DNA from 2 places in the Nonomuraea muscovyensis genome. Region 1 is predicted to be linked to the other one. Evidence: riboswitches for the same ligand, from Rfam matches in the RefSeq annotation. Region 1 holds a riboswitch; the other holds the start of a gene.
What was found. A riboswitch is a leader RNA that binds a small molecule or an ion and turns the genes downstream of it on or off. The one in region 1 is predicted to bind glycine.

Region 1 (15,109 bases):
AGACCGCGACGACCGCGGCCAGGGCCAGCACCAGCGCGATGCCGGTGGTGACGACGCCGCCCGGTGTCCGGTACGGCCGCTCCAGGTTCGGCTCGCGCCTGCGGAGCACGATGTGCGACAGCATCATCAGCACGTACGAGATCGTCGCCCCGAAGACCGCGATCTGGATCATGAGGTCGCCCGCCCGGGTGATCGCCGCGAGCAGGAAGCCGACCGTGCCGGGCACGATCAGCGCCAGGTACGGCGTGCGCCGCTTGCCGGTGACCGAGAGCCACCGGGGCAGGTAGCCGGCCCGCGACAAGGCGAAGAGCTGCCGCGAGTAGGCGTAGATGATCGAGAAGAAGCTGGCGACCAGGCCGGCCAGGCCGACGTAGTTGACGAAGTCGGCGAGGAAGTTGTCGCCCCCGTAGGCGATCCTGACGGCGTCGGGCAGCGGGCTGTCGCTGGTGGAGATGGCCTTGGAGCCACCGCCGCCGGGCACGAGCAGCAGCATCAACGCCGCCGTCACCAGCAGCACCATCATGCCGACGATGATGCCCCTGGGCATGTCGCGCCTGGGGTCGCGGGCCTCCTCGGCCGCCAGCGGCACGCCCTCGATGGCCAGGAAGAACCAGATGGCGTAGACGATCGCGGCCCAGACGCCGACGGCGCCGAACGGCAGGAACGTGCTGGCCCCGGGCGCGTCGGTGGGCGCGATGTCGAACAGCCGGGCCGCGTCGAACTTGGGGATCATCCCGACCGTGAACGCGACCAGCGCCACGAGCGCGATGCCGGTGATCACGAACATCACCTTGAGCGCCTCGCCGACGCCCCACAGGTGCAGGCCGACGAAGATGATGTAGGCCACCAGGTAGACCGGCCAGGCGTTGGTGAGCCCGAACAGGCCGAGCGCCTCGACGTAGCCCCCGATGAACACGGCGATCGCGGCGGGCGCCACGGCGTACTCGATGAGGATGGCCACCCCGGTGGCGAAGCCGCCGAGCGGGCCGAGGGCGCGGCGGGCGAAACCGTAGCCGGCTCCGGCGACCGGGATGCTGGACGACATCTCCGCCAGCCCCAGCACCATGCAGGTGTACATGATCGCCATCAGGACGGTGGCGATCAGCAGGCCGCCCCAGCCGCCCTGTTCCAGGCCGAAGTTCCAGCCCGCGAAGTCCCCCGAGATGACGTAGGCCACGCCGAGCCCCGCGAGCAGCACCCACCCCGCTGCGCCCTTCTGGAGCTTGCGCTTTTCCAGATAGTCGGCTGACACCTTCTCGTAGTCGACCCCATGGATGTGTCGTTTGCTGTGCACCACGGTTCTGCCACCTCCGGCGCGGGCCGGGCCGCTGCCCGTTCAATGGGCTACGGTCGGACCAATAGCTCTTTGCGGTGATGTTTCGCTTCTCCGGCCCGCCCGTCAAGCCCCAGACTGTGACGATCAGGTAAAAAGCACCCTTCGAGGCAGGGGATTGACAGCGGCCACCGCACAGTGTTTGCATGCCTTCAATGGTCTGTTTCCAGACTTTTCGCGGAAGGGACGCCCGTGAGCCTGACAGTCGAGGAACTGAGGTCCGACATCGAGGCCGGCCGGATCGACACGGTCCTGCTGGCGCTGTGCGACATGCAGGGCCGGCTGCAGGGCAAGCGGCTCTCAGCCCGCTTCTTCCTCGACGAGGTGCTCCACCACGGCTCCGAGGGCTGCAACTACCTGCTCGCCGTGGACGTCGACATGAACACCGTCGAGGGCTACGCCATGTCGTCGTGGGAGCGCGGCTACGGCGACTTCGTGATGAAGCCCGACCTGTCGACCCTGCGCAAAGTGCCCTGGCAGGAGGGCACCGCCATGCTCATGGCCGACCTGACCTGGGTGGACGGCGCAGAGGTCGCCGCCTCCCCGCGGCAGATCCTGCGCCGCCAGCTCGCCCGGCTGGCCGAGCGCGGCCTGGCCGCCTACGTCGGCACCGAGCTGGAGTTCGTCGTCTACGACGACAGCTACGAGGACGCCTGGAAGCGCGGCTACCGCGACCTGACCCCCGCCAACCTCTACAACGTCGACTACTCCCTGCTCGGCACGGCCCGCATCGAGCCGCTGCTGCGCCGCATCCGCCTCGAGATGGAGGGCGCCGGCCTGTACGTCGAGTCGGCCAAGGGCGAGTGCAACCTCGGCCAGCACGAGATCGCCTTCCGCTACGACGAGGCGCTGAAGACGTGCGACAACCACGTCGTCTACAAGAACGGCGCCAAGGAGATCGCCGCCCAGGAGGGCAAGTCGATCACCTTCATGGCCAAGCCCAACCAGCGGGAGGGCAACTCCTGCCACATCCACATCTCGCTGCGCGGCCTCGACGGCGAGCCCGTGATGGCCGGCGACGGGCCGCACGGGCTGTCGGAGCTGGGCGCCCGCTTCATCGCCGGACAGCTCGCCTGCATGCGCGAGCTGACCCTGCTGTACGCGCCCAACATCAACTCCTACAAGCGCTACGTCCCGGGCAGCTTCGCCCCCACCGCGGTCAAGTGGGGCGTGGACAACCGCACCTGCTCGCTTCGCCTGGTGGGCCACGGGGAGTCGCTGCGGATCGAGAACAGGGTGCCGGGCGGCGACGTCAACCCGTACCTGGCGGTGTCGGCGCTGGTGGCGGCGGGACTGCGCGGCATCGACGAGGAGCTGGCGCTGGAGGAGGCGTTCACCGGCAACGCCTACACCTCGGGCGCCGAGACCGTGCCGCACACGCTGCGTGACGCGCTGGAGCTGTTCGAGCGCTCGAAGCTGGCCCGCGCGACGTTCGGCGACGACGTGGTCGAGCACTACGCCAACAACGCCCGTGTCGAGCTGACGGCCTTCGACGCGGCGGTGACCGACTGGGAGCTGTTCCGCAGCTTCGAACGGATGTGACGGAAGGGCATGAAGATCATTAATCCGGCGACCGAAGAGGTCGTCGCCGACGTGGAGCTGGCCGACGCGGCCGAGGTCGACCGGGCCGTGGAGCGTGCCAGGAAGGCGTTCCCGGCCTGGCGCGAGGTGTCGCCCGGTGACCGGGCGCGGCTGCTGCGCAGGTTCGCCGACCTGGTCGGCGAGCACGGCGAGGAGCTGGCCCGGCTGGAGACGGCCAACGCCGGCCACCCGATCGGCAACGCCCGCTGGGAGGCGGGCAGCGTGCGCGACGTCCTCCACTTCTACGCCGGGGCGCCCGAGCGCAACCACGGCAAGCAGATCCCGGTGCCCGGGGGCGTGGACGTCACGTTCCAGGAGCCGCTGGGCGTGGTGGGCGTCATCGTGCCCTGGAACTTCCCGATGCTGATCGCGAGCTGGGGCCTCGCCCCGGCGCTCGCGGCGGGCAACACGGTCATCGTCAAGCCCGCCGAGTGGACCCCGCTGACCGCGCTGAGGCTGGCCGAGCTGGCCCTGGCGGCGGGCCTCCCCGAGGGGGTGCTCCAGGTCCTGCCCGGGGCAGGGGAGGTCGCGGGCGCCCGGCTGGTCGAGCACCCCGGCGTGGCCAAGATCGTGTTCACCGGGTCGACCGAGGTGGGCAAGGAGATCGCGGCCAAGGCCGCAGCCCAGGTCAAGCGCATCACGCTGGAGCTCGGCGGCAAGTCGGCGAACATCGTCTTCGCCGACTCCGACCTCGACAAGGCGGCGCGGACCGCCCCGTACGCGGTCTTCGACAACTCGGGACAAGACTGCTGCGCCCGCTCGCGGCTGCTCGTCCAGGCCGAGGTCTACGACGAGTTCCTCGACCGGCTCGGACAGGCCGTGCGCGGGGTCAAGGTCGGCGACCCGCTCGACGAGAACACCGAGATGGGGCCGCTGGTCAGCGCCGAGCATCTCGACCGGGTGCGGGGCTTCGTCGACGACGCCCCCTATCTGCAGGGCGCGTGCCCGTCCGGCAAGGGCTACTGGTTCCCGCCGACCGTGCTGACCTCCAAGGTCACCGACCGCGCCTTCACCGAGGAGATCTTCGGCCCGGTCGTGTCCGTGGTTCCGTTCGCGGACGAGGCGGAGGCCGTGCGGATCGCCAACGACACCCGCTACGGCCTGAGCGGCTCCATCTGGACGCGTGACGTCGGCCGGGCCCTGCGGGTGGCCAGGGCGGTCGAGGCCGGCGCCCTGTCGGTCAACTCGCACTCGTCGGTGCGCTACTGGACGCCGTTCGGCGGCTTCAAGGAGTCGGGACTCGGCCGCGAGCTCGGCCCCGACGCCCTGGCGGCGTTCACCGAGACCAAGAACGTCTTCATCTCATCGGAGTGACTCACATGCAGCGTTTGCAGGAGCGCGTCGCCGTCATCACCGGCGCGGGCAGCGGCATCGGGCTCGCCACGGCGCGCCGTTTCGCCGAGGAGGGCGCCCGGGTGGTGTGCGTCGACGTCGACGAGGAGGCCGGCACCAAGGCCGCCGCCGAGGTCGGCGGCCGCTACATCAAGGCCGACGTGACCAGCGAGGCCGACGTCGCCCGGATGTACCAGACGGCGTTCGACTCCTACGGCAGCGTCGACATCGCCTTCAACAACGCCGGCATCTCGCCGCCCGACGACGACTCCATCCTGGAGACCGGGATCGAGGCGTGGCGCCGCGTCCAGGAGGTGAACCTGACGAGCGTCTACCTGTGCTGCAAGCACGTCATCCCGTACATGCAGCGGCAGGGCAAGGGCTCGATCATCAACACGGCGTCGTTCGTGGCCGTCATGGGATCGGCCACCTCGCAGATCTCCTACACCGCGTCCAAGGGCGGCGTCCTCGCCATGTCGCGCGAGCTCGGCGTGCAGTTCGCGCGCGAGGGCATCCGGGTGAACGCCCTGTGCCCCGGCCCGGTCAACACGCCGCTGCTGCAGGAGCTGTTCGCCAAGGACCCGGAGCGCGCGCAGCGCCGCCTGGTGCACGTGCCGATGGGCCGCTTCGCCGAGGCCACGGAGATCGCCGCCGCGGTGGCGTTCCTGGCCAGCGACGACTCGTCGTTCATCACGGGGTCGGAGTTCCTGGTGGACGGCGGGATCTCCGGCGCGTACGTGACACCCCTGTGAGAGTCCTGGAGTCATCGTGAGTCGTCCCGTCATCGGCATCACCACCTACGTCGAGCCCGCCCGGTTCACCGTGTGGGACATGACCGTCGCGCTCCTGCCGTACACGTACGTGGAGCAGGTGGAGCGGGCGGGCGGCCAGCCGGTGCTGCTGCCGCCCGCCGGCCGGCCGGCCGAGTTGGTGGGGCGGCTCGACGGGCTCATCGTGGCCGGCGGGGGCGACATCGACCCCCGCCGGTACGGTGCCGAGCAGCACGAGAGCACCGGCTACCTCCGCCCGGCGCGCGACACGACCGAGTTCGACCTGCTGTCGGCCGCGCTCGACGCGGAGCTGCCCTACCTGGGCATCTGCCGGGGGCTCCAGGTGCTCAACGTGACTCTCGGCGGCAGCCTGCACCAGCATCTGCCCGAGGTGGTCCGCCACACCGAGCACGCCCCGGCCCCCGGCCGCTTCGGCCACCTGCCCGTCTGCGCCACGCCGGGCTCGCGGGTGGCCAAGGCGCTGGGCGCCGAGCCCGTGGAGGTGCCGCACTACCACCACCAGGCCGTCGACCGGCTCGCGCTGGGCCTGACCGTCACGGCCGTGGCCGACGACGGCACGATCGAGGCCGTGGAGCTGGAGTCGCGGCACTTCGCCGTGGGGGTCCAGTGGCATCCGGAGGCCGCCACCGACTGCGCGCTGTTCGAGGCGCTGGTCGCCGCCTGCTGACCGTCGCGGCCGCCCTGGTGGAAGCCGCCGCGCGACAACGACCCCGTCCCGGCACTAGGCTGGCGGCATCACCGGCGACACCGTGCGGGAGAGCGCCCTGGTAGCCATCCAGAGCCCCTGAAGGAGCAAGCCCTCCCCGCAAACCTCTCAAGGCAAAGGACCGCACGGCCGAGGTGACCTCTGGAAAGCAGGCCCGCGGGCCTCGCCGAAGGTGAAAGTCCGGCAAAACTCGGGCGAAGCTCTCAGGCATCCATGACAGAGGGGGAGGATGCTGGCATCCGACCCTGCCCAGAGGTGCGCTTCATGTCACGACCCACACCGCTGCGAGACGTCCACGAGAGTCTCGGCGCCACGCTGACCGACTTCGCCGGCTGGCTCATGCCGCTGCGCTACGGCAGCGAGTCGGCCGAGCACAACGCCGTGCGCAAGGCCGCCGGCCTGTTCGACCTCTCACACATGGGCGAGATCTTCGTGACCGGGCCGCAGGCGGCCGAGGCGCTCGACTACGCCCTGGTGGGTCACCTGTCGGCGGTGGCCGTCGGCCGCGCCCGCTACACCATGATCGTCAACGAGCGCGGCGGCGTGCTCGACGACCTCATCGTCTACCGGCTGGGCGAGGAGGAGTTCATGGTCGTGGCCAACGCCTCCAACTACGAGCTGGTGGCCCGTGAGCTGACCGGGCGCGCCGAGGCGTACGACGCGGTGGTGGACGACCGGTCCGAGCAGTACGCCCTGATCGCCGTGCAGGGGCCGCGCGCCCAGGAGATCCTCGCCACGCTCACCGACGCCGACCTGGCCGGGCTGAAGTACTACGCCGGCCTGCCCGGCCTCGTCGACGGGCGGCAGGCGCTCATCGCGCGCACCGGCTACACCGGCGAGGACGGGTTCGAGCTGTTCGTGGCCGCCGAGGACGCGGTGCCGCTCTGGCACGCCCTGACCGCGGCCGGCGAGTCCGCCGGGCTCATTCCCGCGGGACTGTCCAGCCGCGACACGCTCCGGCTGGAGGCGGGCATGCCGCTGTACGGCAACGAGCTGAACGCGGACCTGACCCCGTTCGACGCGGGGCTGGGCAGGGTGGTGAAATTCGACAAGCCCGGCGACTTCGTCGGCAGGGCGGCGCTCGAGGCGGTCAAGGACGTGCCGCCGCGGCGCCGGCTGGCCGGCCTGGTCGCGCGGGGTCGCCGGGTGCCCCGTCACGGGTACCCGGTCACCAAGGACGGTGCCGTCGTCGGCGAGGTCACCAGCGGGGCCCCTTCCCAGACCCTGGGCAAGCCCATCGCGATGGCCTATGTCGACGCCGGCGCCGGTGAAGGTCTGACCGTGGACATCCGGGGCAGCCACGAACCAGTGGACGTCGTCGAGCTGCCCTTCTACAGGAGGAACAAGTGAGCAACATCCCCGACGAGCTGAGCTACACCAAGGAACACGAGTGGGTGGCCGGGCTCGACGAGTCCGTCAACGTGACCGTGGGCATCACGGCGTACGCGGCCGAGGCCCTGGGCGACGTGGTCTACGTGCAGCTTCCCGAGGCCGGCACGACCGTCCAGGCCGGTGACTCGGTCGGCGAAGTGGAGTCCACCAAGTCGGTGAGCGAGATCTACGCCCCGCTCGGCGGCGAGGTCGTCGAGGTCAACCAGGCCGTCGTGGACGACCCCTCGCTGGTCAACAACGACCCCTACGGCGAGGGCTGGATGTTCCGCGTACGCGTGGAGGGCGACCCCGAGGACCTGCTCTCGGCCGAGGAGTACAAGGCACTCACTTCGGGCGAGTCCTGACCGAACCGCCGGGGCCCGGCCGGGCCCCGGCCCTCATGAAGGGCGCACATCAATGGCGATCAGCGTCTTCGACCTCTTCAAGATCGGGATCGGCCCGTCCAGTTCCCACACCGGCGGGCCGATGGCCGCCGCGCACAGGTTCGCGCGCGGCCTGCACGAGGACGGCCTGCTCGACCGGGTGGCCCGCGTCGAGGCCATCCTGTACGGCTCGCTCGGGCTGACCGGCAAGGGCCACGGCAGCGACAAGGCCGTCCTGCTGGGCCTGTCGGGCGACAAGCCCGAACTCGTGGACGTGGACGGCATCGACGCCCGGCTGGCCGAGATGCGCGCCTCCAGCACGCTCCGGCTGTTCGGCCACCAGGAGATCCCGTTCGTCGTCGGGGAGGACCTCGTCTTCGAGCGGAAGATCTCGCTGCCCGGCCACCCCAACGGCATGCGCTTCACCGCCCGCTCCGGCGACGGCACGGTGGTGCGGGAGAAGGTCTACTACTCCGTCGGAGGCGGCTTCGTGGTGGACGAGAACGCCACCGGGGCCGACCGCATCAAGCCCGACGACACCGTGCTGCCCCACCCGTTCACCACCGCCGAGGAACTACTCAAGCACTGCTCCAACACCGGGCTGTCCATCTCGGCGCTGATGCTGGAGAACGAGAAGGCGTTCGGCCGCACCGAGGCCGAGATCCGCGCCGGTATCCTCAACCTGTGGCGCGTCATGTCCGAGTGCGTCCAGCGGGGCATCGGCAAGGAGGGCGTCCTGCCCGGCGGCCTGAAGGTCAAGCGCCGGGCCAACCAGCTCCACCGCAGGCTCCAGAGCGAGACCGCCGGCACCGATCCGTTGCAGGCGATGGACTGGGTGTCGCTGTTCGCCCTGGCGGTCAACGAGGAGAACGCGGCCGGCGGGCGGATCGTCACCGCCCCGACGAACGGCGCGGCGGGCATCATCCCGGCCGTGCTCACCTACTACTCGCGGTTCGTGCCGCACGCCGACGACGAGGGCGTGATCCGCTTCATGCTGACGGCGGCGGCGATCGGGGTGCTGTTCAAGGAGAACGCCTCCATCTCCGGGGCCGAGGTCGGCTGCCAGGGCGAGGTCGGCTCGGCCTGCTCGATGGCCGCGGCCGGGCTGACCGAGGTGCTGGGCGGCACCCCGGAGCAGGTGGAGAACGCCGCGGAGATCGGCATCGAGCACAACCTGGGCCTGACCTGCGACCCGATCGGCGGCCTGGTGCAGATCCCGTGCATCGAGCGCAACGCGGTCGCCTCCATCAAGGCCATCACCGCCGCCCGCATCGCCCTGCGCGGCGACGGCCGCCACTTCGTCGCCCTGGACAAGGCCATCAAGACCATGCGCGACACCGGCCGCGACATGCTCGACAAGTACAAGGAGACCTCACGCGGCGGCCTCGCCGTCAACGTCATCGAGTGCTAGCGGACGCCTGCCGGGAGGACTGGCGGGAGGACTGCCGGCGGACGTGCAGGCGGACGATCGTGCCGACCTCGTCGTCGCAGACCTCCCGGCGGATGCGGCCCACGATGTCGCGGTCGAGCTTGCCCGCCATCGCGCCGACGTCGGCCGACGGCGGACAGGTGACGGCGACGCGCAGCCGGACACCGTCGCCCACCACGCGCACCCCGGCCCGGCTGAGCCCCTCGACGTCCTTGAGCCCGACGCACAGCATGGCCGTCCCCGTGCCCGACCGGAACCCCCGCCGGCCCCAGCCCAGGCAGATGAGCAGCCAGCGGAGTGTCACCAGGGCCAGCAGCACCATCCCGAGCGCCGCCGCCCACAGCGCCCACGGCTGGTCGGCGATGGCCTCGGCCGTGCGGTCGGGCAGCACCTTCGCCCGCGGCGGCAGCCCCGGCAGTTTGCCCTTGCCGCGCAGCCACATGTAGGCCGCGGCGAGGAGCAACAGCGCGCCCACGACGGCCAGGCCGATCCGGTTGCCCCCGTACTGCCGCATCACCGCTCCCTCCACCGTGACCGCTCGTCCCGCCGCGGCGACCGCCCGTCGGTCTCCCGCCGCATCACCGCGCCTTCCCGCATCACCGCGCCTTCCCGCATCGCCGCGCCTTCCCGCATCACCGCCCCTTCCTGCGCAGGCGCACCACGACCTCTCCCGCGGCGAGCGTGCCCACCCCGGCCAGGCGGTCGCCCACGGCGATACCGACCTGCCTGAGCATCGCGCCCGTGCTCTCCGCCCGGGTCACCACGGCGACCTCGATCGTGCGCCTGCGCAGCCGTACCCGGGCCCGGTCCACGCCCTCGACCTCCTCCGCGACGGCTCGCAGGGTGCGGCGCAGTCCCACCCGGGTGATCCCGATGACGATCTTCGGGTCGGACGTCTCGACCGGCACCAGCCTGCAGCGGCCCGGCAGGACGGCCAGCCCCAGCAGCGTCAGCCCCGCTCCCGCCACCCACAGCGCGGCGAACGGCAGCTCGCTCCACGTGTGCCGGCCCGCCAGTTCCAGGACGCGATCCACCGGCAGCCACCGCAGCGGGCTCCCCAGCAGCGCCGACACCACCTCGGCCGCGGTGCCCGCGAGCACGACGGTCAGGATGAACGCGACCACGGCCCCCGCGGGTGTGCGAGCAGGTCGCAGCGCCCGGGTGGACCGGCGGAGCGGGCTCTCGTCCGCGGCGACGCCGGCACCGGGGAGTATCTGCTGGAACGTGGTCATCACACCGATCAGAGGTACAGGGGCGAGGCGGCCGGGGGTCCCGCCCTCGCCGCCGGTTTGCAGGATCATTACGAGCCATCCGGACAACGTGAACTGCCCTCATGTTCATTTGCCGGATATGCGGATACGCTGCCGATATGGACGACCGCCCGCGCTACGACCGCGCCACAGCGGCTCTCGACCCGCCCTTCGCGATGCTCGACCTCGTCGCCCTGCGCGCCAACGCCGCGGATCTCGTCCGGCGGGCGGCGGGCAAGCCGATCCGGGTGGCGACCAAATCCATCCGCTCCCGGCCGGTGCTCGACCGGATCCTGGCCATGGACGGCTTCCGGGGCCTGATGGCGTTCACGCTGCCGGAGGCGCTCTGGCTGGTCGCCGAGGGGTTCACCGACGTACTGGTGGCGTATCCGACGGCGGACCGGCAGGCGATCACGGCCCTCGCCGGCGACCCCCGGGCGGCCCGGGAGATCACGCTGACCGTGGACTCCACCGAGCACCTCGACCACCTCGACCGCGTGCTGGCCCAGAGCCGGCCCCGCCAGGAGCTCCGCATCTGCCTGGACATCGATGCCGGATATGTGGCCCTCGGCGGGAAGTTCCGGGCAGGTGCGCTCCGCTCCCCCGTCCGCGAGCCCGAGCAGGCCGCCGAGATCGCCGCCGAGATCGCCAAGCGTCCCGGGTTCCGCCTGGTGGGGCTGCTCGCCTACGAGGCGCAGATCGCCGGCGTCGGCGACACGCCACCCGGCAACGCCCTCATCAGCCGGGCGATCCGGATCATGCAGGCCCGCTCGGCCCGCGACCTCATCCTGCGCCGCGGCCGCGTCGTGAACGCCGTCAGCGGGCTGTGCGACCTCGAGTTCGTCAACGGCGGCGGCACCGGCTCGGTCGAGCGCACCGTGCGCGAGAAGGCCGTCACCGAGGTGGCCGCCGGATCGGGGTTCTTCCATCCCCGCCTGTTCGACTTCTACAGCGGCTTCACCGGCCGGCCGGCCGCCCTGTTCGCCCTGCCGGTCGTCCGGCGGCCCGCCCCGGGCACGGTCACCGTGCTCGGCGGCGGCTACGTCGCCTCGGGCCCCGCCGACCCGATGCGCCTGCCGCAGCCGTACCTGCCCGCGGGCCTGCGCTACGCCCCCGACGAGGGCGCCGGCGAGGTGCAGACGCCTCTGCTCGGAGAGGCGGCCTACGACCTGCGGGTGGGCGACCGCGTGTGGTTCAGGCACGCCAAGGCCGGGGAGCTGTGCGAGCGGTTCGCCACGCTCCACCTGGTGGAGGGCGACACGCTCGTGGAGTCGGTGCCGACCTACCGCGGCGAGGGCAAGACCTTCCTCTGACCCGCCGCGACCGCCCGCCGGCCGTCCCCTGCGCCCGCCTCAGCGGCGGCGGCCGCGGCGGCGCAGGAGCGCGACGGCCGCGCCCACCACGAGCACGGCGCCCAGCCCGATCAGCACCGGCGCCAGGTTGGGCGGCTCCTCCTCCCAGAGCCGGTCGGCGTCGGCGCCGTCCCCGGCCCGAGGCAGCGACCGAGGCGCGACGCCCAGCGCGTCACCCACGGACGCCACGAAGTGTCCCGCCCGGGTCCGCACGTCGGCCACCGTGCGTTCGGCGACCCGCTTGGGGCTCACCCGGTCGGCGATGGCGTCGACCGTCTGCGCCAACTCGGCGCGCGTCCGCGCGATCCGCCGCTCCAGCTCGTCGGGATCGGTGTCAGCCATGGATCTCCTCTCGACCACGCTCATGGTCGTCCTCGTCCCCGAGATCGGGACGGGCACACCCGCTCTGGCCGTGATCAGTCTGTCAGGTCGGCACGCCGTACGGCACAGCAGGCGGGCCGGTAGGTTTTGCTGGAAGAACTCTGGAGGGCCCCATGACCGAAACCAAGCTCGCGCCCGGCGACGCCGCGCCCGAGTTCACGCTACCCGCCGCCGACGGAAAGACCGTCGCGCTCGACGACCTCCGCGGCAAGCGGGTGATCCTCTATTTCTACCCTGCCGCGATGACCCCGGGCTGCACCAAGCAGGCGTGCGACTTCCGCGACAACCTGAACCAGTTGACGGCGGAGGGTTTCGTCGTTCTCGGCGTGTCAAAGGACAAGACGGACAAGCTGCTTAAGTTCACCGAACGCGACGCCCTGACGTTCCCGCTCCTGTCGGACCCGGACCTCGATGTCCACAAGACCTACGGCGCGTACGGCACCAAGAAGCTCTACGGCAAGGAGGTCGTGGGCGTCATCCGCTCCACCTTCGTCATCGACGCCGACGGCAAGATCGAGCAGGCCCTCTACAACGTGAAGGCCACCGGCCACGTGGCCTCCCTGAAGAAGAAGCTCGGCCTCTCCTGACCCACCCGCGGGCCCCATTCGCACAAGGTCCACCGATCCGGAATCCCCCACACGGGGAAGGTGAATGAAGCACCGGAGAAATGTCAGTGGCATTTTCTACGATGGGGCCCATGGCGGCTTACCTCAAATACACGCCTGAAATCCTTGCCGAGGCCGCGGCCGGTGCACGTAGCGTGGCGGACATACTCCGCCATCTAGGCATTAAGTGGACAGGCGGCAGCCACGCTCACATCAGCCGGCGCCTGAAGCACTTCGGCATCGACACCTCCCACTTCGTGGGACAGGCTCACGGCAGGGGCAGACCCGCCGCCAACTCCCGGCCCTACCAGCAGATTCTGATCCAGCGTCCACCCGGCTCCATCCGCGAGAAGGCGCCCACGCTGCGCCGTGCATTGCGAGCGGCAGGGGTTCCCCACGCCTGCGCAGGCTGTAGTATTGACGGCACGTGGCAGGGAAAGCCGCTTACGCTCCATGTCGACCACATCAACGGTGACTGGCTCGACAATCGCCTGGAGAATCTGCGCTTCCTCTGCCCCAACTGCCATTCCCAGACCGAAAACTATGCCGGGAAGGGAAAGGCGAAAAGGGGTCGTAGCCCAATGGCAGAGGCGCAGTCTTTAGGTGGCTGTTAGTGTGGGTTCGAATCCCACCGACCCCACACACCCCATTTCCGCGTGACGACCTGCGGTCACGCCCACGGAGGCGAGGTCTCTCCCGACCAAGGAGAGCCGCAGCTGGTGAGGCTCAGAAAAGGCGTGGGCCGGGAGACTCAGGGGACGGGTCGCGCGGCGCTTCCTCTTCGCCGCGCGACCCGACGTCGCGATCATGATCCGCCATCACGATCTCCCTTTACTCGCCCCCCAGCGAGCGCTCCCAATGACAAGGATGCCCAAGGCACCGTAAAGGGCGCGTAAGAGCCGATCTCCCTCTGACGAGGTCACGTAAGACCTGGGTCGTACACCGACTTCCCCCTGAAGGCGGACAAAGCTCGGGCACCGGCTACGTATCGTGATGTTGTGTTCGGCAGGGTACATGAGTGGTCCAAGGGCCACGTCAAGCTGATGGACGCCCTGCGGGTGGCGCCGTTCGTCGGGCTCGTGGTGCTCACGGCCTGGCCGTACGCGGCGAACCCGGCGGCCGGGCCGCCGGGCATGCGGATCGGCCTGGCCGGCTACCTGGCGCTGTCGGCGGCCCTGCTGGCGCCGCTGCTGTGGCAGCGGCGGTGGCCGGTGGCCGCGTTCGCGGGCGTGGCGCTGGTGTGCTTCGGCCAGTGGCTGCTGGAGATCGACCTGGTGCCGGCCGATCTGGCGGTGCTGATGGCGCTCTGGTCCGTGGCGCGCACCCGCGCGTTCCCGTGGGCGCTCGCGGCGGGGCTGATCGCCGAGCTGGGAGTGTTCCTGGTCATCGTGCGCTGGGGCCAGGTGACGTTCAGCATGTTCTTCAGCGGCTCGATCTTCGTCGTGACGGTCTGGCTGACCGGCCTGTACGCCAGCACCCGCCGGCGCTACCTGGAGGGCCTGGAGGAGCGGGCCGAACGCGCCGAGCGCGAGCGCGACCAGCAGGCCAGGATGGCCGCCGCCGCCGAACGCACCCGGATCGCCAGGGAGCTGCACGACGTGGTCGCGCACAACGTCAGCGTGATCGTCGTCCAGGCCGACGGCGCGGGCTTCGCCATCGACCGCGACCCCGAGCAGGCCCGCCAGGCCGTCCGCGCCATCTCCAGGACCGGCCGGGAGGCGCTCGCCGAGATGCGCAGGCTGGTCGGCGTGCTGCGCGAGGGCGAGGCGGACGCCACCGACTACACCCCGCAGCCGGGCCTCGCGCAACTGGAGGAGCTCGTGCGCGGCGCGGGGGTGCCGGCCCGGCTGCGGGTGTCCGGCGCGGCGTGCGAGCTGCCGGAGGGGCAGCAGCTCGTCGTCTACCGGATCGTGCAGGAGGCGCTGACCAACGCGCTCAAGCACGGCGGGCCGGGCGTGCGCGCGCTGGTCGAGCTGGTGTACGGCGGGCCCGACCTGGTGGTGCGGGTCACCGACGACGGCCGCGGGGCCGCGGCGCCGCGCAGCCCCGACGGGCACGGGCTGATCGGGATGAGGGAGCGGGTGGCCATGTACGGCGGCGCCGTGTCGGCCGAGCCGCGGCCGGGCGGCGGGTTCGAGGTGCTGGCCCGGCTGCCGGTGCCCGTGACGAGGGCGGCGTAGTGGCGGGGACGTCCGGAAGCGGAGGCGCGTGGTGATCCGGGTGATGCTGGTCGACGACCAGGAGTTGCTGCGGGCGGGGTTCCGGATGGTGCTGGGGGCCCAGCCCGACATCGAGGTGGTGGCCGAGGCCGGCGACGGCGAGCAGGCGCTGGAGACCCTGCGCGGCACCGAGGTGGACGTGGTCCTCATGGACGTGCGCATGCCGCGCATGGACGGCGTCGAGGCGACGGTCCGGATCCGCGGGCCCAGGGTGCTCATCCTGACCACGTTCGACCTGGACGAGTACGCCTTCGCCGCGGTCAAGGCGGGCGCGTCCGGCTTCCTGCTGAAGGACGTGCCGCCGGCCGACCTGGTCAACGCCATCAGGACCGTGCACGCGGGCGACGCCGTCGTGGCGCCGCGGACGCTGCGGCGG
Region 2 (15,109 bases), on a different contig from region 1:
CGGCCTGCGCCCGGTCGGGCCCGTGGGGGTCGGCGGCGAGCTCGGTGAGGATGGCCGCCGCGCCGTCGAGATCGCCCTGCTCGGCCAGGCGGCGGGCGGTGTCCAGAGGCGGGGTCTCCAGCTCTGAAGATGTCACGAAAGGCTCCCCTTCGGCGGCGATCGCCCCGAGCCTAACGAGTTCTGACGATCATGTCTGCCTGCTTGCCGGGGAAGGTCTGGGACATCCGTTTGCGAACATCATCCTACGCTGCGTACAGTGTTCGCACAGCGAGCGCACCGTGCGCTCCAGCGGAGGAGTGATCATGAACGACGTGACCCACGACCATGACGGCACCGGGCAGGCGGCCGGTGACCGGGGCGCGAGCGGCTCGGGCGGCGAGCACTTCCCCGTGGCCCGCTGGCAGGCACGGCTCGACGAGCTGCGCGCCGCCCACCACGTCCCCGGAGCGACGCTGGCCGTCCTGACCGGCGGCCGGATCCACGAGTTGGCCAGCGGCGTCCTGCACCGCGGCACCGGAGTGGAGGTGAGGCCCGGCTCGATCTTCCAGTCGGGCTCGATCGCCAAGGTCTACACCGCCACCCTGGTGATGCGGCTCGTCGACGAAGGGCTGCTGCGCCTGGACCAGCCGGTCGCGGAGGTGCTGCCCGAGTTCGGCACCCCCGACGAGGAGGCGACCAGGACGATCACCATCCGCCGGCTCCTCAGCCACACCGGCGGGCTGACCAACGACTTCACCCACGACTCCGGCCGCGGCGACGACTGCCTGGCCAGGTACGTCGAGGCCGCCCGCGGGGTGCCCCTGGACTGCCCGCCCGGCACCGCGCTGTCCTACGGCAGCCTCGGCTACGTCGTGCTGGGCCGGGTCGTCGAGGTGCTGACCGGCCTGACCTGGGACCAGGCGCTCAAGGAGCGGCTGTTCGCCCCGCTCGGGCTGGAGCACTCCATGACGCTGCCCGAGGAGGCGCTGCGCTTCCGCGTGGCCATGAGCCACCTCGGCGAGGCCGGCCGGGACCCCGACCCGGCCCCGGCCTGGGACCTGATGCCCCGCTCGGCCGGCCCGTACGGCAGGGTGCTCATCAGTGCGGGCGACGTCGCCCGCTTCGCCCGGATGCACCTCGACGGCGGCACCGCCCCCGACGGCACCCGTGTCCTGTCGGCCGAGGCGGTCGCGGCCATGCAGCGCCGCGAGGCCGACGTCCCCGACAAGTGGACGGTCAGCGCCGACGGCTGGGGCCTCGGCTGGACCCTGTACGACTGGGACGGCGTCACCGGCTACGGCCACGACGGCGCCGCCATCGGCCAGTACGCCTACCTGCGCGTCGTCCCTGGGGCGGGCGTCGCCGTGGTGCTGCTGACCAACGGCGGCGCCGCCCGCCGGCTGTACGCCGACCTGTTCGGCGAGCTGCTCGCCGAACTGGCCGGCGTCACCATGCCGCCCCCGTTCGGGCCGCCCGCGCAGCCGCCCGCCGTGGACCTCACCCCGCACCTCGGCACCTACCGGCGCGAAGGCGTCGTCATCACCGTCAGCCGGGGGGACGACGGCGCCGCCCGGCTGAGGTACGAGTTCGTCGACGGCATGAAGGACTTCTCGCCACCCCTGGAGGCGGACCTGACGCCGGTGTCGGAGGCGGTGTTCGCCGCCTCCGGAGCCGGCTCGCCCTTCGGCGAGGACCACATGCCCGTCGTCTTCGCCGCCCTGTCGGACGGCACGCCCTGCGTCTACGTCGGGATGCGCGCCACCCCCAAGGTGGCCTGAGGTCAGTCCTCGTACGCCTCCAGCGGCGGGCAGGAGCACACCAGGTTGCGGTCGCCGTAGGCCTGATCGATGCGGCGCACCGGCACCCAGTACTTCCCGTCGCGCAGCGCGGGCACCGGGTAGGCCGCCTCGGTCCGGGTGTAGGGGTGGGGCCACTCGTCGGCCGCGACGGCCTCGGCGGTGTGCGGGGCGTTGCGCAGCGGGTTGTCGGAGCGGTCGTACTCGCCCGACGCGACCTTCGCGATCTCGCCGCGGATGGCGATCATCGCGTCGGCGAACCGGTCGAGCTCGGCGAGGTCCTCGCTCTCGGTCGGCTCGATCATCAGCGTGCCGGCCACGGGGAACGACATGGTCGGCGCGTGGAAGCCGTAGTCGATGAGCCGCTTGGCCACGTCGTCGACCGTGACGCCGGTCTCCTTGGTGATCGGCCGCAGGTCGACGATGCACTCGTGGGCCACCAGCCCGCCACGCCCGGTGTAGAGCACCGGGTAGTGGGGGGCGAGCCGCCGGGCGAGGTAGTTGGCCGACAGGATGGCCTGCTGGGTGGCGGCGGTGAGGCCGTCGGAGCCCATCATGCGGATGTAGGCCCACGAGATCGGCAGGATGCCCGCCGAGCCGTAGGGGGCCGCCGAGACCGGGCCGACGCGGTCGGACGTCGCCGGGTCCGCGGAGCCGTCGCGCAGCGGGTGGCCGGGCAGGTAGCCGGCCAGGTGGGCGCGGACCGCGACCGGGCCGACGCCGGGCCCGCCGCCGCCGTGCGGGATGCAGAACGTCTTGTGCAGGTTGAGGTGGGACACATCGGCGCCGAACTCGCCCGGCTTGGCCAGTCCGACCAGCGCGTTGAGGTTGGCCCCGTCGACGTACACCTGGCCGCCCGCCTCGTGCACCTTGGCGCAGATCTCGGTGATGGTCTCCTCGTACACGCCGTGCGTGGACGGATAGGTCACCATGATCGCGGCCAGGGCGTCGCGGTGCTTGGCGATCTTGGCGTCGAGGTCGGCCAGGTCGACGTTGCCGTCGGAGTCGCAGGCCACGACGACGACGCGCATGCCGGCCATGACGGCGCTGGCGGCGTTGGTGCCGTGGGCGGACGACGGGATGAGGCACACCTCGCGGGCCGCGTCGCCGTTGGCGCGGTGGTAGGCGCGGATGGCCAGCAGCCCGGCCAGCTCGCCCTGGGAGCCGGCGTTGGGCTGCAGGGACACCGCGTCGTAGCCGGTGACCTCGGCCAGCCAGTCCTCGAGAGTGCTGATCAGCTCCAGGTAGCCGGCCGCCTGCTCCTCGGGCGCGTACGGATGGATGGCCGCGAACTCCGGCCAGGTGATGGGCTCCATCTCGGTGCTGGCGTTGAGCTTCATCGTGCAGGAGCCGAGCGGGATCATCGACCGGTCGAGCGCGATGTCCTTGTCCTGCAGCCGGCGCAGGTAGCGCAGGATCGAGGTCTCGGAGTGGTGGCTGTGGAAGACCGGGTGGGTCAGGTAGGCCGACTCGCGGGCCAGCGCCGCGGGCAGCCGGTCGAGCCCGTCGTCGGCGAGCAGCCCGGCCAGCTCGTCACCGGCGACGGCCGGCCGGTCGAGGGCCTCGCCGAACGCGGCCAGCACCCGCTCCAGGTGGGCGGGGGTGGTCGTCTCGTCACAGGCGATCGAGACGTGGTCGTCGTCGGCCCGCCACAGGTTGACGCGCCGCCCGGCCGCCAGGCGGACCACCTCGGCGGCCTTGCCGGGCACCCGGGCCAGCACGGTGTCGAAGAACTCGCCGTGCACGACCTCGACCCCGCCGCGGCGCAGCGCCTCGGCGAGCGCGGCGGCGTGCCGGTGGGTGCGGGCGGCGATCCGGCGCAGGCCCTCGGGCCCGTGGTAGACGGCGTACATGCCCGCGATGACGGCGAGCAGCACCTGGGCGGTGCAGATGTTGCTGGTGGCCTTCTCGCGGCGGATGTGCTGCTCGCGGGTCTGCAGCGCGAGCCGGTAGGCGGGGTCGCCGTCGGCGTCCACGGACACGCCGACCAGGCGGCCGGGAAGCTGCCGCTGCAGGCCCTCGCGCACCGACATGTAGGCGGCGTGCGGGCCGCCGAAGCCGAACGGCACGCCGAAGCGCTGCGACGAGCCGATCGCGATGTCGGCGCCCAGCTCGCCCGGCGCCGTGAGGAGGGTGAGCGCCAGCAGGTCGGCGGCGGCCACCACCAGCGCCCCGGCGTCGTGCGCGGCCTCGGCGACGGCGCGGAAGTCGCGCAGCCGGCCGGAGGCGCCCGGGTACTGCACGAGCACGCCGAAGCACTCGGGCAGGTCTCCGTCGAGGGAGTGCTCCACCAGCGTGATGCCGAGCGGCTCGGCGCGGGTGGCGAGCACCGCCTTGGTCTGCGGCAGCGCGTCGGCGTCGACCACGAACACGTCGCTCTTGGACTTGCCGGCCCGGCGCGCCAGCGTCATCGCCTCGGCGGCGGCGGTGCCCTCGTCGAGCAGGGACGCGCCGGCCACGTCGAGGCCGGTCAGGTCGGCGACGACGGTCTGGAAGTTGAGCAGCGCCTCCAGGCGGCCCTGCGAGATCTCGGGCTGGTACGGCGTGTAGGCGGTGTACCAGCCGGGGTTCTCCAGCAGGTTGCGGCGGATCACGGCGGGCGTGACGGTGTCGTGGTAGCCCAGGCCGATCATGGAGGTGAAGACCTCGTTGCGCCCGGCCAGGTCGCGCAGCTCGGCGATCACCTCGGTCTCGCTCGCGGCGGCGGGCAGCTTGAGCCGGTCCTTGGCCCTGATGGCCTCCGGGACGGCCACGGCCACCAGGTCGGCCACGGACTCGAAGCCCACGGCCTCGAGCATGCGCTGCCGCTCGGGCTCGGACGGGCCGATGTGCCGGGTCGAGAACGGCGGGGCTGACAGGTCGGTCATGGAAGATGCCTCCCGAGGCTGTGGAGACCGGCGCCAGGGCGCGGGCGTGTGCCGGATCTCCCCCTCTGTCATCTCGACCTGAGAGCTTCACCCGCAGAGGGCTTGCACCGTCGGTGAGACGCGCCTGGCGGGCGCGGCTGCTTTCCAGAGTCGCCTCACCCGAGCGGTACAGGTGCCTGAGAGATTCCGGGGAGGGTTGCTCCTTCGGCGCCCCCTGGGACGTGCCCGGGGACTCTCCCGCACGGGGTCGTCAGCCTTGCGCTCTCCAGGTTACTACCCCAGGCGGCGCGCCCGTCGCCGCTGGGCCAGCTCGTCAGCGGGGTGGTCGGCCGGGACGCTGTCCGCGACCGCCGCTCGTTCCCCCGGCAGCTCCGCGAGGCTGCCCTCGACCTCCCGCCAGACCCGGCCGAGCGCGATGCCGAACACGCCCTGACCGCCCTGGAGCAGGTCTATCACCTCGTCGGCCGAGGTGCACTCGTAGACGCTGACGCCGTCGCTCATGAGCGTGATCTGCGCGAGGTCGGCCACCCCGCGATCACGCAGATGCTGCACGGCGGTGCGGATCTGCTGCAGGGACACCCCGGTGTCGAGCAGGCGCTTGACGACCTTGAGCACCAGGATGTCGCGGAAGCTGTAGAGCCGCTGGGAACCCGAGCCCTGGGCGGCTCTTATCGTGGGCTCCACCAGAGCGGTGCGCGCCCAGTAGTCGAGCTGCCTGTAGGTGATGCCGGCAGCCGCGCAGGCCGTCGGGCCACGGTATCCGATGTCCGCCGGCAACGCCGTCGGCTGCTCGTCGAAGAGCAGGCCCTGCTCCCCGGCACGCTGCCGGGCGCTCTCGCGCCGCACCGAATCTTCCTGGCCGGCTGTCTTTCCCTCGCCGCTGCTGACCGCCACGCGGACCTCCGGCTTTCTCTCATCCCGTGGCCTGATCTGGGGGTTCGTAAAAGGGCGACCACGGGTTTCACTTGCACCGTAGGACCGTGACCATGCTCAGTCAACGATCCGGCTCGGCGCGTCGTGAAGCGTAAATGCACTGAAATACCTACCCCGCCCTGCCGAAGTCTTCGGGCGTGATCGTGTCAAGGAACTCCCTGAACTTCTCCACCTCGTCCTCCTGGTCGTCGGGGATGATCACTCCGGCCTCCTGGACGACCTCCTCGCTGGCGAAGATGCGCGCCCCGGTGCGCAGGGCGAGCGCGATCGAGTCGGACGGCCGCGCGCTCACCTCCACCCCGTTGGAGAACACCAGGTCGGCGAAGAAGATGCCGTCGCGCAGGGCGACGATGTTGACGGCACGCAGACCGACACCCAGGGCGCTCAGCACGTCCCTGAACAGGTCGTGCGTCAGCGGCCGCGGCGGCGGCTCCTCGGCCTGGGCCAGCGCGATGGCCGTGGCCTCGGTCATGCCGATCCAGATGGGCAGGAACCGCTCCCCGTGTGCCTCCTTGAGCAAGACGATCGGCTGGTTTGTGGGCATTTCAACGCGTACGCCCACGACCTCCATCTGCAACACGGGCTGCTCCGTATTCGACTGGCCGGTGGCCCGGCACAGGTCATTGGTGGTCCGCTTCTGCAATTCAACGTAACACCCGGCAGGCCCCGAATGTCCCGCCGGAGGGGCCCGGTCCGGCTCGGCCGTCCGGCACCCCCGGAGGCTCGGCCGCGCGGCACAGCGGCGGCGCGGCCGCCCCCGGCCGGGCGGCTCATCCTCCCAGGACGGTGCGCACGCCGATGCGCACCAGCGCGGCGTGCAGGTCGAGCAGCAGCGTGGAGGCCTCCCGGGCCACCTCGTCCGCCTCGCCGATCGCGCCGGGCGCGCGCCGTTTGAGTATCGGCGCGACGGTCTGCTCGACCAGCCCCGCCTCACGCTCGGCCGCCGCCTTGACGGCGCGCAGGTGACGGGCGTGCAGGCCGAAGCGGGCCAGCGCGCCGACGGTGCGCGCCACCTCCAGCGCGTCCTGGTCGTAGCGCCTGGCGCGGGCGGCGAGCAGGCCGTAGTCCTCCAGCTCGGTGAGCGTCCCGTCGTCGATCCCGGCCGCCTCCAGCAGCTCGGCACGGCTCAGCCGCACCTCCTGCGTCTCCTGCGCGCCGGGGACGGCGCGGGGGCGGCCGAGCTCCTCGGCCATCCGATCCTTGATCACCCGCAGCGGGAGGTAGTGGTCGCGCTGCTCGGTGAGGATGTAGCGCAACTGCTCCACGTGCAGGTGGGTGAACTTGCGAAAGCCCGACGGGCTGCGCTCGGGCTCGATGAGCCCCTCACCCTCCAGGAAGCGGATCTTGGAGATCGTGACGTCGGGGAACTCGCCCTGCAGGAGGGCGAGGACCTCCCCGATGCTCATGTGCGAGCGTGCCGCCTGCGAACTCATGCGCCGCCGGCGCTCCGCATGAGGAACAGGAGACGGAACTTGCCGATCTGCACCTCGTCGCCGGAGTGCAGCGGCACCTCCTCGATGCGCTCGCGGTTGACGTAGGTGCCGTTGAGGCTGCCCACGTCGCGCACGGAGAACTGGCCGCCCCGGTGACGGTAGAACTCGACGTGGCGGCGCGAGACCGTGATGTCGTCGAGGAAGATGTCGCTCTCGGGATGGCGCCCGGTGGTGGTGAGGTCCTTGTCGAGGCGGAACCGGCTGCCCTGGTTGGGGCCCCTGGTCACCGTGAGCAACGCCGTGCCCGGCGGCAGCTGTTCGACCAGCGCCTGCTCGGCCAGCAACATGTTGCCGGTCTCAGCCTCGTACGCCTCGATTCCCGCGACGGAGATCGTCGATGTCGTGTCGGCGCTGACCTCGGGCCTGGTCAGCGGAGACCCACAACGGGAACAGAAACGGGCATCCTCGGGGTTGGCGTGCCCGCACTGCGTGCAGTAGACGCTCGGCATCGATCGGCTCGGCCTCCTACCGCGAAGACGCGGCGACGGTGCTCGGGGCGCGCCTCGCTTCGCTCTTCAAGTTTGCGAATGCCGCAACTTACGCTGCTGAACGGCAAAGGTCAAGGCGGGGCGCTGGACGACGGGTTCGGACGGTGACAAAGTTACCGCCGCCCGAGCCCGCAGGTCCATGCCGCCGCGCCTTTACACGATACGATCTTGCACGGCTCTATGCGAACCCCTGCACCCCGTTACGGAGGGTGACATTCCTCTCAGAGGCTCGTCCGGGGAGCTCAGCCGGCCGCCTGTTCGACGACGCGGGCCCAGCGTTCGAGGAGCGCCTGGGCGGTGTCGACGTCCTGAGCCTCGGCCCACAGGTCGGTGACGGGCTCGGTGGCGGCGGGCAGGATGAGCACCCAGCTTCCGTCGTCGCCGGTCACCCGCACCCCGTCGGTCGTGTCGATCCGGTGCCGCCCGGGTCCCGCCTCGACGGACTCGATGACCGAGCGCATGACGGCTCCCTTGGCCGCCCACCGCGTCGGCACGGTGCGCTTCAGCAGCCGCGCCAGGGGGATGCGGGCGTCGATCTGGCTGAGCGAGAGCCGGGTGCGGGCGACGAGGCCGAGCAGCCGCATGAACGCTGCCAGCCCGTCGACGGCGGGCGAGAACTCCGGCACCACGAAGCCGCCCCTGCCGTCGCCCGCGAAGATCATGTCGTGGTCGGCGGCGGCCGAGGTGAGCGCGTCGAGCGTGGTCGGGGTCCACCGCACCTGGACGCCGTGGAAGCGGCAGACCTGCTCGGCGACCCTGGTCGTGGTGACGGGCAGCGCCACCCGGCCGCCCCGGCGTTCGGCGGCCACCAGGTCGAGCACCACGAGCAGGGCGCGTTCCTCGCCGATGAGCTGGCCCATCTCGTCCACGAGGGCGATGCGCTCGCCCACGGGGTCGAAGCGGACGCCGAAGGCGGCCCGGGAGGAGCTGACGAGCTCCGACAGGCGTTGCAGGTCGCGGCGGCGCTCGGCGAGCGTCTCGGTGGGCGAGGTGTCGTCGAGGCGGGCGTTGACGGTGAGCACGTCCACGCCGACCCGGCCGAGCAGGGTCGGCAGGACGAGCGAGGAGGTGCCGCCGGCGCAGTCGACGACGACCTTCATGCCGTCGATGCCGGTCATGTCGATGCGGCGCAGCAGCTCGTGGGTGTAGTCCTCCACGACGCGGGCGGGGTAGTTGAGCTCGGCGATCTCGCCGGGGAAGGCACGGCGGAACTCCTGCCGGGAGAAGACCCGCTCCAGCTTGCGCTGGGCGGCGGCGGGCAGGTCGGCACCCCGGTCGTCCATGATCACGATGTCGGCGCTCTGCGGGTCGCCGGCGGTGGTGCGCAGCGCGATGCCGCCGGCGACGGACTCGCGGGCGGTGTGGAAGCGGGCCACCGGCAGCGGGGCGGCCTCCAGGTCCAGCACGTTGATGGCGCTGGCGGTGAGCGCGCTGATGACGGCCCGCTTGAGCGCCCTGGCGGCCAGGGAGGAGTCGCGGGAGGTGACGACCTGGGCGCCCTTCTTCAGGGTGGTGGCGTACGCGCTGGCCAGCCTTACGCACAGCTCGGGGGTGATCTCGACGTTGACCAGGCCGCTGACGCCGCGCGGGCCGAACAGGCTGCGCTGGCCGCGCGACTCCCAGATGACGCTGGTGTTGACGACCGCGCCGGCCTCGATGGTCTTGAACGGGTAGACCCTGACGCCGCTGGAGATGTACGCCTCGGACTCGATGACGCACTCGTCGCCGATGACGGCGTCCTCCTCGATGCGGGCGCCGGACATCACGTCGGTGCTCTTGCCGATGACGCAGCCGCGCAGGTGGGCGCCGGGGCCGAGGTAGACGTTGTCGTGCACGACGGCCCGGTGCAGGAAGGCCCCCTCGCGCACGACCGCGTTGTTGCCCAGCACGGTGAACTCCCGCAGCTCGGCGCCCGCCTCGACCTTGGCGTAGTCGCCGATGAGCAGCGGCCCCTTGAGCACCGCGTCGGGGTCGACGGAGGCCGACTCGGCGACCCAGACGCCGGGCGAGAGCTCGAAACCGCCGAGGTCCAGCCTGACCCGCCCGGACAGGGCGTCGGCATGGGCCTTGAGGTAGCTCTCGTGGGTGCCGACGTCCTCCCAGTAGCCGTCGGCCACATAGCCGTAGATGGGGGCGCCGGCATCGAGCAGCCGGGGGAAGACGTCGGCCGACCAGTCGACGGGCTCGCCGCCGGCGACGTGGTCGAGGACCTCGGGCTCCATGACGTACACGCCGGTGTTGACCGTGTCGGAGAAGACCTGGCCCCAGGTGGGCTTCTCCAGGAAGCGCTGCACCCGTCCGGTCTCGTCGACGATGATGATGCCGAACTCGAGGGGGTTGGGGACGCGTTTGAGCCCGATGGTGACCAGGGCCGAGGTCTCGCGGTGGAAGCGGACCATGTCGGTCAGGTCGATGTCGGTCAGCGCGTCGCCGGAGATGACGAGGAACCTGCCGTCGCGCAGCCGGTCGGCGGCGTTCTTGACGCTGCCGGCCGTGCCGAGCGGGATGTCCTCGGTGGCGTACTGCAGGTTCATGCCGAGCTCGTCGCCGTCGCCGAAGTAGTTGCGCACGAGCGCGGCGAGGAACTGCAGGGTGACGACCGTCTCGGTGACGCGGTGCCGCTTGAGCAGGCGCAGCACGTGTTCCATGATCGGGCGGTTGGCTACGGGGAGCAGGGGTTTGGGCTGGTTGGCCGTCATCGGCCGCAGCCGGGTGCCCTCGCCTCCCGCCATGACGACCGCCTTCACACGATCACTCCTTTGTGGTCGCAGTCACGAGCCGGCGCACTTGTACCACATACAGTGCCCCTGCCCACCAGTACAGACCTGTTCCCCACAGAGCGAAGGCCCATCCCGTGATTCGCGCCAGGTCGGCGTACCAGCCGGTGTGGGAGGCGAGGAAGAGCAGCGGGAAGGCGTACATGAGGTTGAACATGGCGGCCTTGCCGAGGAAATGCACCTGGAGTGCCCGGTAGCCGTGCCGGCGGAGGACGGGGATGAAACAGGCGACGAACAGTTCGCGGCCGAGGATGACGGCCACCAGCCACCAGGGGATGACGTCGCGGATGAGCAGCGCCAGGATCGTGGCGAAGACGTAGAGCTTGTCGGCGGCCGGGTCGATGATCCGGCCCAGCTTGCTGGTCTGGTCGAACGCGCGGGCGATCTTGCCGTCGAGCCAGTCGGTGAACCCGGCGACCGCGAGCACGGCGACCGCCCAGCCGTCGGCCTTCGGCCCGAGGACGAGCCAGAGGAAGACGGGCACGCCGAGAAGTCGCAGGAAGCTCAGCAGGTTGGGAACCGTCCAGATCCGGTCCTCGGCGGAAGTTTCGCTCACGCAGCAGACCCTACTGCGTCACCTGTGGCTCCAGGCGGCCCCGGCCGGGCCGTCTCCCAGGCCGTCTCCCGCGCTGTCCCCGGCGCCGTCTCCCGGCGCCCCTTCCCGCCTCCCCGAAGGTCCCCACCGGCCTCCCGGGGGCGGGCGGGGGCTGGTGGGTGAACGGGCGCGGGTGATCGACGACCGCGGGTCAGGCGCGCAGGAAGGAGTGGGTGCGGGCCAGCGGCTCGAAGCCGAGGCGCCGGTAGAAGTCCTTGGGCCAGTCGGCGTCGTCGGCCACCAGGAAGACCAGGTCGTTGCCGGCCGCCTCCGCCAGCAGGGCCGTCATGAGCGTGCGCGCGTGCCCGCGGCCGCGGTGGCGGGTGCCGGTGTGCACGCTCTCGATCTGGGCCACCCCGTCGTGCACGTACAGGTCGGCCCTGGCGGCGATCCGACCGTCGGCGTCGCGTACGCCCCGGAACTGCACCACGTCGGCGCCGCGCAGCCGTTCGCCGACGCGCAGCGCGAGCCCTTCGACGACGGTCTCGCCGGCGTCGGGCAGCAGCTCGCGCCAGTCGTGGCGCAGCACGGGCAGCAGTTCCTCCAGGGTGAGGTGCTCGGCCGGCGGCGGGTCCTGCGGCGGCCGGCCGCGGAACACCATGATCAGGTTGGTGTCGTGGGCGTAGCCGGCGGCGGCGAAGGCGGGCGCGTAGGCGGCGCCGAGCACGTCGTCGTCCACGCACACGTACCGGTGGGCCCGGCCGGCCAGCACCTCGTCCGCCATCCGCAGCACCTCGCCGGCCGCCGGCGCCTCCCCCGCGCCCGGCGACGTCTCGCCGCCGATGGCCGGAGCGGTGCCCGGCGGGCGGATGATCAGCCTGTTGTCGTCGTACGAGCCGGGGTAGCGGTCGTTGAGCACGGCGAAGCCGCCACGCTGCTCGACGACCCGGCCGGCCCTGCGGCGGGCGAACCCGTGCTCGAACGCGATGATCCGGGCCAGCTCAGCCCGCACGGCGCGCCTGTGCCACGAAGGAGCGGATGAGGGCGGAGTCCTTCACCCCCGGCGCCACCTCGACGCCGCTCGACACGTCCACCCCCCACGGGTCTGCGGCGGCGACGGCCTCGGCCACGTTCGCGGGGCTGAGGCCGCCCGCGAGCATCCAGCGGCCGGTGGGCCGGCCGCGCACGGCCGCCCAGTCCCACGGCAGGCCGGAGCCGGGGCGGGGCGCGTCGACGATGAGCAGGTCCTCGTCGAAGGCGCCGCAGCGCAGGTCGGCGGTGGAGTCGACCGCCCTGACCAGGGTGGCGCCCAGGTCCTTGAGCGCCGTGAAGTCGGCGTGCGGGTGGCGGCCGTGCAACTGGACGGCGCCCACCTGCGCGGCCAGGGCCGCCGCGCGGACGGTCGCCGGGTCCTCGCCGCGGAACACCCCCACGGTCAGCACGTGGCCGGGCACCAGGCGGGCGAGTGCGGCGGCCCGCTCGGGTGCGACCCGGCGAGGGCTCTCGGTCAGCACGAACCCGATGGCGTCGGCGCCCGCCTCGACGGCGGCGGTCACGTGCTCGGGCTCGCTCAGCCCGCAGATCTTGACGTACACACGGTCGAGGTTAGCGGCGGCGGGCGGCTCCCGGGGACCAGGCCCAGACGAGGATGGCGGTGGTCAGCCCGAACATGACGACCCCGTTCGGCAGGTGGGCGCCCAGCATGGCCCAGGTGAAGTGCTGGCCCATCTCGGCGATCAGCAGCACGACGCCGGCGAGCGCGGGCCAGCCGGCTCCGCGCCCGGGCCGCCAGACGAGCACGGCGAGGACGACCTGGGCGATCGCCACCAGGTGGGAGAGCATCCCGGCCATGACGTGGCTCTCGGCCATGGCGCCGCCGCCCGCCTGCACCGCCTGGCCGGCCAGCGAGGCGGCCACGACCAGGGCGGCGGCGTGCGCGACGACCGCGATGCGCAGCCCGTACAGCAGCCCGGCGGGCACCGCCCCGGACCGGACCGGTGCGGCGTCGCCCCGCAGAGCGGCCCCGTGCGCGCCCGCCCCCTGGAGGGCGGCTTCCTGGAGAGCGGCGTTGTGCGAGGTGTCCTGGCCGGGGTCGCGCATGGTGAGGTCCTTCCTGAGGAAACGGAGGACCACATGGTCGTCGCCGGGGACGGGCCCGGTCGTCAGCCCGGCGGATTATTCGCGGGTCCCCCGTGGGGATGACGCCGGGCCGGGCGACCGGCCGGCGACCGGCCGGTCGCCCGGCTAGGACCGCAGGCGCCGCGGGTGCGGGCGCACCGGCCGGAAGGAGGCGTCCACCAGGCCGCTGCGGTGCGCGACGACGGCGGCCTGGATGCGGTTGCGCAGACCCAGCTTGTCCATCGCGGCGGCGACGTGGGTCTTGACCGTGGTGACCCCGACGTGCAGTTCCTCGGCGATCTCGGCGTTGGACAGGCCGGTGCCCACCAGGGCGAGGACCTCCAGCTCCCGTTCGGTCAGCCCGGCGGGCGCGGGTGCGGCGGCGCGCTCACCGGCGGCGAGGAACCCCTCCACGACGCGGCGCAGCACCGACGGGGCCAGCAGCTGCTCCCCCGCCGAGGCGCGGCGCACGGCGTCGACCATGCGTTCCGGCTCGTCGTCCTTGACCAGGAAACCGACCGCGCCGGCGCGCAGGGCCGCGTGCACGTTGGCGTCCTCGGCGAACGTGGTCAGCACGACGATCCGGCTGGCCGGCCGGGCGGCGAGGACGCGCCTGATCGCCTCGAGACCGTCGACGCGGGGCATGCGCAGGTCCATGAGGATCACGTCGGGCAGGTGCCGTTCGGCGAGCCGGACCGCCTCGGCGCCGTCCTCGGCCTCGGCGACGACCTCCATGTCGCCGGCCGCCTGCAGCAGCATCCGCACGCCGGCGCGGACGAGCGCCTGGTCGTCGGCCACGAGGACGCGGATCATCCGGCGTCCCCGGGCCGGGCCCCCGCGGACGCCCTGCTCCCGGCCCCGCCTTCGGTCCACTCCCCGGCCCCGTCTTCGGCCCCGCCGCCCGGGTCCAGGGCATGGCTCCGGGGGGCGCTCAGGGCCATGGCGCTCCCGGGTGTGGTGCTCCGGGCCGTGGGCAGGAAGGCCGCCAGCCGCCAGCCGCCGTCCCCGTCCGGCCCGGCCGCGAGGGTGCCGCCGAGCGCCCGGATCCGCTCACGCATGCCCGCCAGGCCGCGGCCGGAGGAGGGCAGGCGTTCCACGTGACCGGGCGGGCGGCCGTTGTGGATCTCGATGGACAGGCCCCTGCCCGTGGTGGCGAGGGCGACGCGGACCTCGGTGCCGGGGCCGGCGTGTTTGAGCACGTTGGTGAGGCCTTCCTGGATGATGCGGGCGGCGGAGGCGCGGGCGACGAGCGGGGACCGGTCGGCGGCCGGGTCGAGGACGAGATCGACGACGAGCCCGGCGGCGGCCACCCGTTCGGCGGACTCGCGCACGACGTCGGCGGGGTCGGCGAGCATGCCGGTGCGGCGGGCGAAGCCCGCGCCACCGGGAACCGGGAGCCGGTCCTGGGCCGCGACCGCGACGGACGAGCCGCCCGGCGGGCGGTGGGTGGCGGGTCCACCGTCCGGGCCGAGGTACGCGCCGAGCCCGCCGCCCCCGCCGAGGTGGGCGGCGGGCTCGGCCTCCAGGGCGCGGTACGGGGCGGGCGGGCCGGTGTGGGGGTCGGGCGGGTCGTCGGCGGAGGGGGGCGCGTACTCGGGGGCGCACAGCACGTCGAGCAGGCCGCGCAGGTCCTCCAGCACCTGGTGGCCGGTGTCGCGGATGTCGCCGAGGGCGTCGGCGACAGGCCCCTCGGGGGCCGCGTAACGGGCGGCGCCCGCCCGCAGCACCATGGCGCCCACATGGTGGGCCACGATGTCGTGCACGTCGCGGGCGATCCGCTCGCGTTCGGCGAGCTGGTCGGCGCGGACCTGCGCCACCGCCAGCCGCGCCGACTCGCGGGCGCGCAGCCGCTCGGCGCGGGCCGCGGCCTGGCGGACGCCGAGGTAGCGGCCGATCGCGATGGGCGTGATCACCAGCGCCATCAGCACGACCACCCGGAACGGCGTGATGTCGGTCCCGGGCACGACGACGGCGGCGCCGGCCAGCAGGCAGCCCACCAGGTACGCGATCACGGTCCACACCCAGGAGCTGACCCGCAGGGCGAACACCGCAAGAGCGATCATGGTGAGGATCAGGCAGGTGTTGACCGCTTCCTGCAGGTAGGTGTCGGCGGCCAGCAGCAG

Region 2: linked by a shared signal. The riboswitch ahead of gcvP (aminomethyl-transferring glycine dehydrogenase) and the one ahead of gcvT (glycine cleavage system aminomethyltransferase GcvT) in region 1 are both predicted to bind glycine.

What each region holds. Positions count from the first base shown of each region.
Region 1 is NZ_JACHJB010000004.1:880,957-896,065, forward strand. It holds gene eat (ethanolamine permease) at 1-1,294, opposite strand, end outside; gene FHU36_RS41855 (glutamine synthetase family protein) at 1,532-2,875, shown strand; gene FHU36_RS41860 (aldehyde dehydrogenase family protein) at 2,885-4,228, shown strand; gene FHU36_RS41865 (3-oxoacyl-ACP reductase) at 4,234-4,998, shown strand; gene FHU36_RS41870 (gamma-glutamyl-gamma-aminobutyrate hydrolase family protein) at 5,015-5,704, shown strand; glycine riboswitch at 5,780-5,877, shown strand; glycine riboswitch at 5,878-5,973, shown strand; gene gcvT (glycine cleavage system aminomethyltransferase GcvT) at 6,008-7,093, shown strand; gene gcvH (glycine cleavage system protein GcvH) at 7,090-7,479, shown strand; gene FHU36_RS41885 (L-serine ammonia-lyase) at 7,532-8,908, shown strand; gene FHU36_RS41890 (hypothetical protein) at 8,895-9,440, opposite strand; gene FHU36_RS41895 (DUF6286 domain-containing protein) at 9,559-10,158, opposite strand; gene FHU36_RS41900 (amino acid deaminase/aldolase) at 10,296-11,489, shown strand; gene FHU36_RS41905 (DUF3618 domain-containing protein) at 11,529-11,870, opposite strand; gene bcp (thioredoxin-dependent thiol peroxidase) at 12,023-12,496, shown strand; gene FHU36_RS47015 (HNH endonuclease) at 12,607-13,128, shown strand; tRNA gene FHU36_RS41920 (tRNA-Leu) at 13,082-13,154, shown strand; gene FHU36_RS41925 (sensor histidine kinase) at 13,513-14,694, shown strand; gene FHU36_RS41930 (response regulator) at 14,726-15,109, shown strand, end outside.
Region 2 is NZ_JACHJB010000002.1:85,084-100,192, reverse strand. It holds gene FHU36_RS16835 (tetratricopeptide repeat protein) at 1-136, opposite strand, end outside; gene FHU36_RS16830 (serine hydrolase domain-containing protein) at 303-1,757, shown strand; gene gcvP (aminomethyl-transferring glycine dehydrogenase) at 1,760-4,642, opposite strand; glycine riboswitch at 4,797-4,892, opposite strand; gene FHU36_RS16820 (MerR family transcriptional regulator) at 4,916-5,536, opposite strand; gene FHU36_RS16815 (bifunctional nuclease family protein) at 5,685-6,155, opposite strand; gene ftsR (transcriptional regulator FtsR) at 6,346-6,981, opposite strand; gene FHU36_RS16805 (double zinc ribbon and FHA domain-containing protein) at 7,005-7,517, opposite strand; gene FHU36_RS16800 (mannose-1-phosphate guanyltransferase) at 7,799-10,303, opposite strand; gene clsA (cardiolipin synthase ClsA) at 10,308-10,889, opposite strand; gene FHU36_RS46340 (GNAT family N-acetyltransferase) at 11,080-11,880, opposite strand; gene FHU36_RS16785 (phosphoribosylanthranilate isomerase) at 11,870-12,463, opposite strand; gene FHU36_RS16780 (hypothetical protein) at 12,474-12,968, opposite strand; gene FHU36_RS16775 (response regulator) at 13,113-13,799, opposite strand; gene FHU36_RS44455 (sensor histidine kinase) at 13,796-15,109, opposite strand, start outside.